2 regions of the Streptomyces sp. Qhu-G9 genome follow, and region 2 is predicted to be linked to the other one. Evidence: riboswitches for the same ligand, from Rfam matches in the RefSeq annotation. Region 2 holds a riboswitch; the other holds the start of a gene.
The links. Region 2 has a riboswitch for cyclic di-AMP ahead of O1Q96_RS43060 (M23 family metallopeptidase). Riboswitches for the same ligand answer to the same signal wherever they lie in the genome.
Positions count from the first base shown of each region.

Region 1: another riboswitch for cyclic di-AMP. It lies ahead of O1Q96_RS34945 (M23 family metallopeptidase); the one in region 2 lies ahead of O1Q96_RS43060 (M23 family metallopeptidase).

Region 1 covers NZ_CP114283.1:7,447,164-7,451,974, forward strand. Annotated here, with positions in the region: gene O1Q96_RS34940 (GntR family transcriptional regulator) at 1-487, opposite strand, end outside; gene O1Q96_RS34945 (M23 family metallopeptidase) at 750-1,523, opposite strand; cyclic di-AMP (ydaO/yuaA leader) riboswitch at 1,536-1,696, opposite strand; gene O1Q96_RS34950 (M16 family metallopeptidase) at 1,929-3,317, opposite strand; gene O1Q96_RS34955 (M16 family metallopeptidase) at 3,314-4,687, opposite strand.
Region 2 covers NZ_CP114283.1:9,306,888-9,311,698, forward strand. Annotated here, with positions in the region: gene O1Q96_RS43050 (PrsW family intramembrane metalloprotease) at 1-367, shown strand, start outside; gene O1Q96_RS43055 (aldo/keto reductase) at 481-1,425, opposite strand; gene O1Q96_RS43060 (M23 family metallopeptidase) at 1,492-2,541, opposite strand; cyclic di-AMP (ydaO/yuaA leader) riboswitch at 2,553-2,710, opposite strand; gene O1Q96_RS43065 (PP2C family protein-serine/threonine phosphatase) at 3,017-4,144, opposite strand; tRNA gene O1Q96_RS43070 (tRNA-Met) at 4,351-4,424, opposite strand; gene O1Q96_RS43075 (dihydrofolate reductase family protein) at 4,526-4,811, opposite strand, start outside.

The DNA.
Region 1 (4,811 bases), 1.9 Mb from region 2:
GCGCCTCGACCGCGTACATCCAGGCGATCTTGTGCCGCAGCTGGGCGAGCGTCGAGGTCAGCTGCGGGCTGCCCGAGGCCTGCGCGAGCGTCTCGTGGAACCAGCCCCCCAGTGAGCGCAGATCCTCGCTGTTACCCCTCCTGGCCCGCTCCTGGCCCAGTCTGACCAGGCCGCGCAGCACCTTGAGGTGCGCCTCGGTGCGGCGCTGCGCGGCACGGGCGGCACCCAGCGGTTCCAGCAGCATGCGCATCTCCAGGAGGTCCGCGGCCTCCTGCTCCGTGGGCTCCGCCACGCACGCGCCCGCGTGTCTGCGGGTGACCACGAAGCCCTCCGCCTCCAGTGTGCGCAGCGCCTCGCGCACGGGGACCCGCGAGACGCCGTAACGACGCGCGAGCAGTTCTTCGGTGAGCCGGCTGCCGCGCTCGTAGACACCCGCGACGATGTCGTCACGAATCGCCGTGCATACCGAGCGCGCGGGAATACGCATGACCGGACCTCCGCCTTAATCCCCGCGAAACGCGGTCGATCGACGCTTGTTCGGTGACTCTATTGCAGTGAGCGGGAAATTCCGATGGCAGCCCGGAATCCATGGCTATTTTTTGGACACATCACGTCTCTGAACAGGCAGTCGTCCGGTGCGAAAGAGACCGGGAACGGTCGGGAAGAAGCCCGGAAGGCCCCGGAGCACGCGAAGGCCCCGGCTCAATGAGCCAGGGCCTTCGACGGAGGTGCGCCGACGCGTCGTGCCGTCAGACGTTCACGCCGTGCGAGCGGAGGTATCCGACGGGGTCCATGTCGGACCCGTACTCCGCGGTCGCGCGCGCCTCGAAGTGCAGGTGCGCTCCGGTGACGTTGCCGGTCGCCCCGGAGAGGGCTATCTGCTGTCCCGGAGTGACCGTCTGGCCGACGGAGACGCCGATGGACGAGAGGTGCCCGTACTGGGTGAAGGTGCCGTCGGTCATCTTGATGACGACCTGGTTGCCGTACGCGCCGCCCCAGCCGGCCTCCACCACGGTGCCGGAGCCGACCGCGCGCACGGCGGTGCCGCTGGCGGCGTGGAAGTCGATGCCGGTGTGACTGCCGGAGGACCAGACGGCGCCGCCGGCCTTGTAGCCGGTGGAGACGTACGAACCGGTGATCGGCGAGACGTACGCGTTGAGGCGCTTGCGCTCGGCCTCGCGGGCGGCACGAACCTTGACCTCGCGCTCCTTCTTGGCCTTCGCCGCGGCCTCCTCGGCCCGCTTCTTCGCGTCGGCCTCGGCCTTCTCGCGGGCGGCGGCCTCGTCGGCGGCCTGCTGCTGGGCGGCGGCCTGCGCGTCGATCTCTTCGGCGACCGAGTCGCCGATGATGACGGCCTTGGTGAGGCCGGTCTGCTCGACCGAGCTCTCGGCGGCGAACGCCGGGGCGGCCAGAGTGCCTACGACACCGGTGGTGGCGAGTGCGGCGACGCCCACCGTCCTGCGGGTCGCGCGCTTCATGCTGCTGGGACGACGGTGCTTCCCGGTGGCGCGAGTGAACGCCATGAAGTGGCTGATCCTTTCCTTCCTTCTCGCCTACCGGGTTAGCTGACGGGTTCGGAGCAGGAAGGTCTCCTACGGACCCCCTTCGGGAAGGGCGTCCGATTCACCCCAGGGACTACGTATGGGTCCCCGGCTCCCCTGGCTCGCGCCGTACGGGGACTCGGCGATGACTGTCCGGTGCCGCGGACGCGGCGCACTGCCTGACGAACAGCCGGACTGAAGCTAAACGTCGCCACTTTCAATAGACAAACGGATCACGGGTTTTGTAGCGCATGCCACAGGGCAGACAGGCAACCTCTCTACCAATACGGACAAACCACAGGAGACTCGGCGCAAGAAGAGACCCGGGCGACTCCTGAGTCACCCGGGCCCCGGCCTGCCGACGGTCCTTGCTGCGACTGCCGGTCCCTACTCCGCTGTCACGACGCTGACTTCACCGATACCGAGGGCCCTGACGGGCTCCTCGATCTGCGCGGCGTCTCCGACGAGGACGGTCACCAGACGGTCCACCGGGAAGGCGTTCACCGCGGCCGCCGTGGCCTCCACGGTGCCGGTCGCGGCGAGCTGCTGGTAGAGCGTCGCCTGGAAGTCGTCCGGCAGGTGCTGCTCGACCTGGTCGGCGAGCGTGCCCGCGACGGCGCCCGCGGTCTCGTACTTCAGGGGCGCCACGCCCACCAGGTTCTGCACGGCGACGTCGCGTTCGGCGTCCGTCAGTCCCTCGGCGGCGAGGGTGCGCAGCACCTTCCACAGGTCGTCGAGCGCCGGGCCGGTGTTCGGGGTGTCCACGGAGCCGCTGATGGCGAGCATCGAGATGCCCGTCCCGTCCGGGGCGGAGCGCAGCACCTGGCCGAACGCCCGCACGCCGTAGGTGTATCCCTTCTCCTCGCGCAGGACGCGGTCCAGGCGGGAGGTGAGGGTGCCACCGAGGCAGTACGTGCCGAGCACCTGGGCGGGCCACACCCGGTCGTGCCGGTCGGCGCCGACGCGGCCGATCAGCAACTGCGTCTGGACGGCCCCGGGGCGGTCGACGATGATCACCCGGCCGGTGTCGTCGGCGGTCACCGGCGGCACGGGGCGCGCCTCGGCCTGCGATCCGGTCCAGGCACCGAGCGTGTCCGCGAGCAGCGCGTCGAGGTCGACGCCGGTGAGGTCACCGACGACGACCGCGGTGGCCGTGGCGGGGCGTACGTGCTTCTCGTAGAAGGCACGTACGGCCGCGGAGTCGATCGCGGTGACCGTCTCCTCGCTGCCCTGGCGGGGGCGCGACATGCGCGAGGTCGCCGGGAAGAGCTGCCGGGAGAGCTCCTTGGCGGCCCTGCGGCCCGGGTTGGCGGTCTCGTGCGGGATCTCGTCGAGCCGGTTGCGCACCAGCCGCTCGATCTCGCCGTCGTCGAACGCGGGCGCCCTGAGCGCGTCCGCGAGAAGGCCGAGCGCCTTGGGCAGCCGGGAGACGGGGACTTCGAGGCTGAGCCGCACGCCCGGGTGGTCGGCGTGGGCGTCGAGCGTGGCGCCGCAGCGCTCCAGCTCGGCGGCGAACTCCTCGGCGGAGTGCTTGTCGGTGCCCTCCGAGAAGGCCCTCGCCATGATCGTGGCGATGCCGTCCAGTCCCTTCGGCTCGGCCTCCAGAGGGGCGGCCAGGAGGATCTCGACGGCGACGACCTGCTGGCCGGGGCGGTGACAGCGCAGCACCGTCAGGCCGTTGCCGAGCGCGCCGCGCTCGGGTGCCGGGAAGGCCCAGGGCCTGGCCTCGCCGGCCTGGGGCTGCGGGTGGAAGTCCATCGTGGCGAGCTCGGTCACTTGGCCGCCTCCTCGTCGGTGTCTTCAGCGGCGGCGTCGGTGCCGTCGGCGGCCTCGGCCTCTTCGGGGGCGACCGGCTCGTAGACCAGCACCGCGCGGTTGTCGGGGCGCAGGCGGGCCTTGGCGACCTCCCGGACCTCGTCGGCGGTGACGTCCAGGACGCGCTGGACGGCGGTCAGGGCAAGCTGGGGGTCACCGAACAGGACCGCGTACCGGCACAGTTCGTCGGCGCGGCCCGCGACCGTACCGAGACGGTCCAGCCACTCGCGCTCCAACTGTGCCTGGGCGCGCTCCATCTCCTCGGCCGTGGGCCCCTCCTCGGCGAACCGGGCGAGCTCCTCGTCGACGGCGGACTCGATCACCGGCACCTCGACATCGCCCGACGTCTTCACGTCGAGCCACCCCAGGGAGGGCGCTCCGGCGAGGCGCAGCAGGCCGAACCCGGCCGCCACGGCGGTGCGGTCACGGCGTACGAGCCGGTTGTAGAGCCGGGACGACTCGCCGCCACCGAGGACGGTCAGGGCCAGGTCGGCCGCGTCGCACGCGCGCGTGCCGTCCTCCGGCAGCCGGTAGGCGGCCATCAGCGCGCGGGCCGGGACCTCCTCCTCGACGACCTCGCGCAGCTGCTCACCGATGTTCTCCGGCAGCGAACCGTCGCGCGGGGCGGGCTTTCCGTCGTGGCCGGCGATGGAGCCGAAGTACTTCTCGACCCAGGCGAGCGTCTGCTCGGGGTCGATGTCGCCGACGACCGACAACACGGCGTTGTTGGGTGCGTAGTAGGTGCGGAAAAAGGCGCGCGCGTCCTCGAGAGTGGCCGCGTCCAGGTCGGCCATCGACCCGATCGGGGTGTGGTGGTAAGGGTGGCCCTCCGGGTACGCGAGGGCGGTCAGCTTCTCGAAAGCGGTGCCGTAGGGGACGTTGTCGTAGCGCTGACGGCGTTCGTTCTTGACGACGTCCCGCTGGTTCTCCATCGACTCCTCGTCGAGCGCGGCGAGCAGCGAGCCCATCCGGTCGGCCTCCAGCCAGAGGGCAAGCTCCAGCTGGTGCGTCGGCATGGTCTCGAAGTAGTTGGTGCGCTCGAAACTGGTCGTCCCGTTGAGCGAACCGCCGGCGCCCTGCACCAGTTCGAAGTGGCCGTTGCCCTTGACCTGGCCGGACCCCTGGAACATCAGGTGCTCGAAGAGGTGGGCGAGCCCGGTGCGGCCCTTGACCTCGTGACGCGAGCCGACGTCGTACCAGAGGCACACCGCCGCGACCGGGGTCAGGTGGTCCTCGGAGAGCACCACACGCAGGCCGTTGGCCAGGCGGTGCTCGGTCGCTGTCAGGCCGCCGGAGCCGGCCTCAGCTGTGGCCGTGTGACCCATGGGCATGTACGTCCCTTCGATCGCGGAAAACTGCTCAATTCCTGCTAGTCGTGCCACTGTATGCAAGCGCGCGGACAGCTGGCGAAGTTCCCGCGTCCCGTACGCCGAGAGCGAGCACGCGTCCGCCGTC
Region 2 (4,811 bases):
CCGCGAGTACGCCACCCACCACGGCGGTCGGGACGCGGGCCGGGCCGTCGCGGAGTACGAGGCGTACGCGACGTCGCTGGCGTTCCTGCGTCACCGGGGCCGCCGCGGCCGGGCGGGCGCGGACTTCGTCGTACGGGAACGGGAGCTGCTCCACGAGCTGTGGGCCCGCCGGGAGCCGGCCCGCCCGGCCCTGGCGTACGCGGCCAGAGCGACGGCCCCGCCCCCGGCGCCGCCACTCTGGCCGGGACACGGGTACCCATACACGGGACATCAGCACGCGGAACACCCCAACGGGGACCGACACGGGCATCCTGCTCCGCACCCGACCTCGGCGCCGCATCCCACGTACAACCCGTACCGGACCTGAGCCACTGCCGCGGCAATCACCGCGGAACCCTCCGGACCCCTCTGCGGAACCAGGCCCGGAACCCGCGCAGGCCCCGGCCCCGGTGAACCTCTCAGGCGCGGGACTCGGGCGCCTCAGGCGGAGGCGTTGGTCAGCTTCGTGAGGTCCGCGTCCGTGAGGGTCAGCTCCGCCACCTTCAGCAGCGCCGGAAGCTGCTCCACCGTACGGGCGCTGGCGATCGGCGCGGCGACCGTCGGGCGGGACGCGAGCCAGGCCAGGGCCACGGTCGCGATCTCGGCCCCGCGTTCCTGCGCGACCTCGTCGAGCGCGGCCAGGACCCGCTGCCCCCGCTCCGTCTCCAGGTGCTTGCCCGCCGAACCGGCCCGGGGGCTGTCGATGCGGGCGCCCGCCCGGTACTTGCCGGTGAGAAATCCTGCCGCGAGCGCGGAGTAGGGCACGGCGGCCAGTCCGCCGCGCGAGGCGACGTCCTGGAGCGGTCCTTCGTACGTGTCGCGGGAGACCAGGTTGTAGTGGGGCTGGAGCGCCACGTACCGCGCGAGGCCCTCGCGGTCGGAGAAGTCCAGGGACTCCTGGAGCCGTTCGGGAGAGAGGTTGGACGCGGCGATCGCGCGGACCTTGCCGGCGCGCACGAGCTCGTCCAGGGCCGCGAGGATCTCCTCGACCGGGACGGACGGGTCGTCGAAGTGCGTGTAGTAGAGGTCGATGTGGTCCGTCTTCAGACGACGCAGCGACGCCTCGGCGGCCGCCTTGATGTTCGCCGCGGACAGGCCCTTGTACCGGGGATGGGCACCGACCTTGGTCGCGACGAGGACGTCTGCGCGGTTGCCGCGCGCGGTCAGCCAGTCGCCGAGGACGGTCTCGGACTCACCGCCCTCGTTGCCCGGCGCCCAGGCCGAGTACGTGTCGGCGCTGTCCACGAAGTTCCCGCCGGCGGCGGTGTACGCGTCGAGCACGGCGAAGGACCTGGCCTCGTCGGCGGTCCAGCCGAAGACGTTGCCGCCGAGGGCGAGCGGGAAGACCTCCAGGTCGGACGAACCCAGCTTGCGAAGAGAAGTCATGGGTACGTCAACGGCCGTACCGGACGGCCGTATTCCGTACCTACGGGCGTCCGGACCGCGAGCGGCCTACGGGTTGAGGCCCTTGCCGCGCAGCCAGGCCATCGGGTCGATGCCGCTGCCGCCGCTGGTGTGGACCTCCAGGTGCAGGTGCGCCCCGGTGACGTTGCCGGTCGCGCCCACGCGGCCGATGACGTCGCCCGTGCCGACCTTCTGCCCGACGCTGACCCCGATCGACGACTGGTGGGCGTACCAGACCTCGGTGCCGTCGTCGAGCGTGAGGACCGTGCGGTAGCCGTACGAGCCGTTCCAGCCCGCCTCGGTGACCGTGCCGCTGTGAACGGCCTTGATCGGGGTACCCGTGGGAGCGGCGAAGTCCAGACCCGTGTGCTGGCCCGAGGACCACAGCGAGCCGGACTGCCCGTAGGTCGAGGTGATCGTGTACGAGGAGGTGGGCAGCGTGTACTGCGTGGCGAGTTCGGCGAGGCGCGCGGCCTCGGCCTTCTTCTTGGCCTCGTCCTTCTTCTTCTGCTCGGCGGCGGCGGCCTTGGCCTTCGCCGCGTCCTGCTCCTTGGCCGCCAGCGTGGCGGCCTTCTTCGCGGCGGCGGCCTCTGCGGCCGCCTGGGCCTCGCGGTCGACCTGGTCCTGCTGGAGCTCCGCCTGGAGCATGATGCGGGTGCGCAGGGCCTCACCGGCGTCCGCGCTGCCCTGCTCGGCGTCGGCCGTGGTGAGGCCGGCGGCGGTGAGCGGCGTGCTGGAGCCCTCGGGGGCCTCTTCGTCCGAGATCAGCGAGCCCACGTTCGGCAGGTCGGGGATCGAGATCGACACCGGCGGCTTGCCGGTCTGCGCGGTGGCCATGCCGCCCGCGCCGACGGCGGCTATGACACCGACGCCCAGAACGGTGGAGCTGCGGGCGAGTCCTCCGCCGCGCTGCTTGGAGACGCGGTGCCGGCCGCGGACGGGAACGACGGTGTCCGCGCTGGGATTCCAGACCTCCCAGGTCTCCTCGTCCTTACGAGCGCCGTAGGCGAAGGTGTCGGGCTTCTTGTCACCCGAGGTGTCCCCCGTGAACTCATTCGGCACGAACGAGGGTGCGGGGGCAGGCCTGTTGGACGCCACGTGGGCGCGCTCCTTTCCTTCCTTCTCGCCTACCGGGTTAGCTGACGGGTTCGGAGCAGGAAGGTCTCCTACGCGCGTCAACCACGGTGTCAAACACCGCGAAAGACACGCGATTCACCCCATGTAGGTGGTTCCCCGGTTCCCTTGCGGGATTCGGCGCGTGCGCACGGAGCCATCTCTTGTGACGGCTGGGACGACCGCGCTGCGTTATCGAACGTTAATAGACGCGGGCACTGGATTCCAAGCTGTTCTTGATGATCGTTAAGGCTCTTGACCTGGACTTACAGGTCATGAGCGGGGTAAATCGGGCGAGTTGATCGCCATTCACCGGTGTCGGATCTGTTGACGGTGCGTCAGTTGTTGTGCGCAGGGGCGTCATTCGACTACTGCAGGTGATATGGACCCTGGATGCTCGCGGACAGGTCGCGGGATCCCCACAGGAAAGTCGCGGGAAGGGCGCGGGAAGGGCGTACCGCTACGGCCGTCGCACGGCGAGCAGCGCCATGTCGTCCGTGGACCGGCCCCCGGTGTACCGGTGGACGTCGTCCACCAGCTCGTCGAGCAGTTCGTCGGGCCCGGCGAAGACCCGCCCGGACAGCTGTCCCACCGGATCGAAGAACACGCCCCGCTCGTCCCGGGCCTCGGACAGCCCGTCGGTGTGGAGGAGCAGCACGGCCCCGCCCGGGAGCGCCTCCTCCTGCGCGCGGTCGGGCCGGCCGCCCAGCTCCCCCATCCCGAGGGGCAGCGAGGGATCCGCCGCGGCGAGTGTGCGGACGGTTCCGTCGCCGTGCAGGAGGAGGGGCCCGGGGTGGCCGCGGTTGACGAGGCGTACGACCTGGGCGCCGTGCGGGATCTCGGCGAGGACGGCGGTGGTGAAGCCTTCGAAGATCTCGACGCTGTCCCGCCGGACGCCCTCGCGCGCCAGTGCCCGTTCCAGTCGCTGGGCGACCGCCTCCAGAGTGGCCTCGTGCTCGGCGGCCTCCCGGAAGGCCCCGATGACGACGGCCACGGTGCCGACCGCCCCCATGCCCTTGCCCCGCACGTCTCCCAGGACGAGCCGTACGCCGTGCGGGGTGTCCTGCACGGCGTACAGGTCGCCCCCGATGAACGCGTCCGCCTGCGCCGCCACGTATCTGGCCGCGATGTCGAGCCCGCCGATCCGCCCGGCCGGTTCGGGCAGTACGGCCCGCTGGGCGGCCTCGGCGATCTCCCGCGCCGAGGCGAGGCGGGCGTTGCCGAGGCTCACCAGCCGGTTGATGACGATCGCCAGGCCGGCGACGGTTCCCACGGTGACGACCTCGGTGACCGCGCCCACGTCGAAGGCGAACCTGAGGTGCACGAGGGCCATGGCCGCTGTTCCCACGATGCCCGTGCAGACGGTGGCGCCGAGCGAGAAGAGCGGTGCGGCCACGAGCGCGGCGGCCGTGAAGAAGGGGGCCGCGGTGAAGTCCTTGGGCGAGAGGAGGTCGTAACAGACTCCCGCGGCGATCAGCAGCGCGGGCAGCAGGCGGACGAGGGTGCGGGTGTGGGCGTAGGAGACGGTCCGTCGCTCGGGCTCGACGGGCCCCGGCGCCCACTTCTCCACCTCACGACGCCCGGCCACGTGACTCCTGCCCTTCCCGCGCTCTGTCCAGATTCCCGGGAGCGGGGGTGGGGAGCGAGCCGGCGGGAGCCGGGCGGGTGAGCGCCGACCCGTCCGGCACGGGCCGTGATGGACCTCGCGGACCTTGGGGGCCTCGGAGGTCTCGCGAACCTCGTGGAAAACACCTGGGGCCGGAATCCCGTTGGATTCCGGCCCCAGGTCTTCAGTAGCGGGGACAGGATTTGAACCTGCGACCTCTGGGTTATGAGCCCAGCGAGCTACCGAGCTGCTCCACCCCGCGTCGTTGAAACCAGTGTACGCCATCTGCGGGACCCCTGGCACACGGGTTAACGCCGCCCTCCCTCAACCCTCCGGCAACTCTCCGGCGGGCGCGCGGCGAGGTCAGCCGAGGTGGCGGTTGGGCGCCTTGGCCGCGTCCTCGTACTCCGGGAGCACCAGGACGTCGGCGCCGTGCGCCGCCAGCAGGCCGTTCCCGTCCGCCGACGCCACGAACGTGTCGGGCTCACGCCACGCGGTGACGACCCGGCGCGCCCCCGCGTCGAGGATCAGCCGGGCACAGGGCGCGGGCCGCGAGGAGCGGCGGGCGCAGGGCTCCAGGCTGCTGTAGACCGTGGCGGTCGCGAGCCGCGGGTCGCCCGGCTCGATCCTGGCGAGCGCGGCCTCCTCC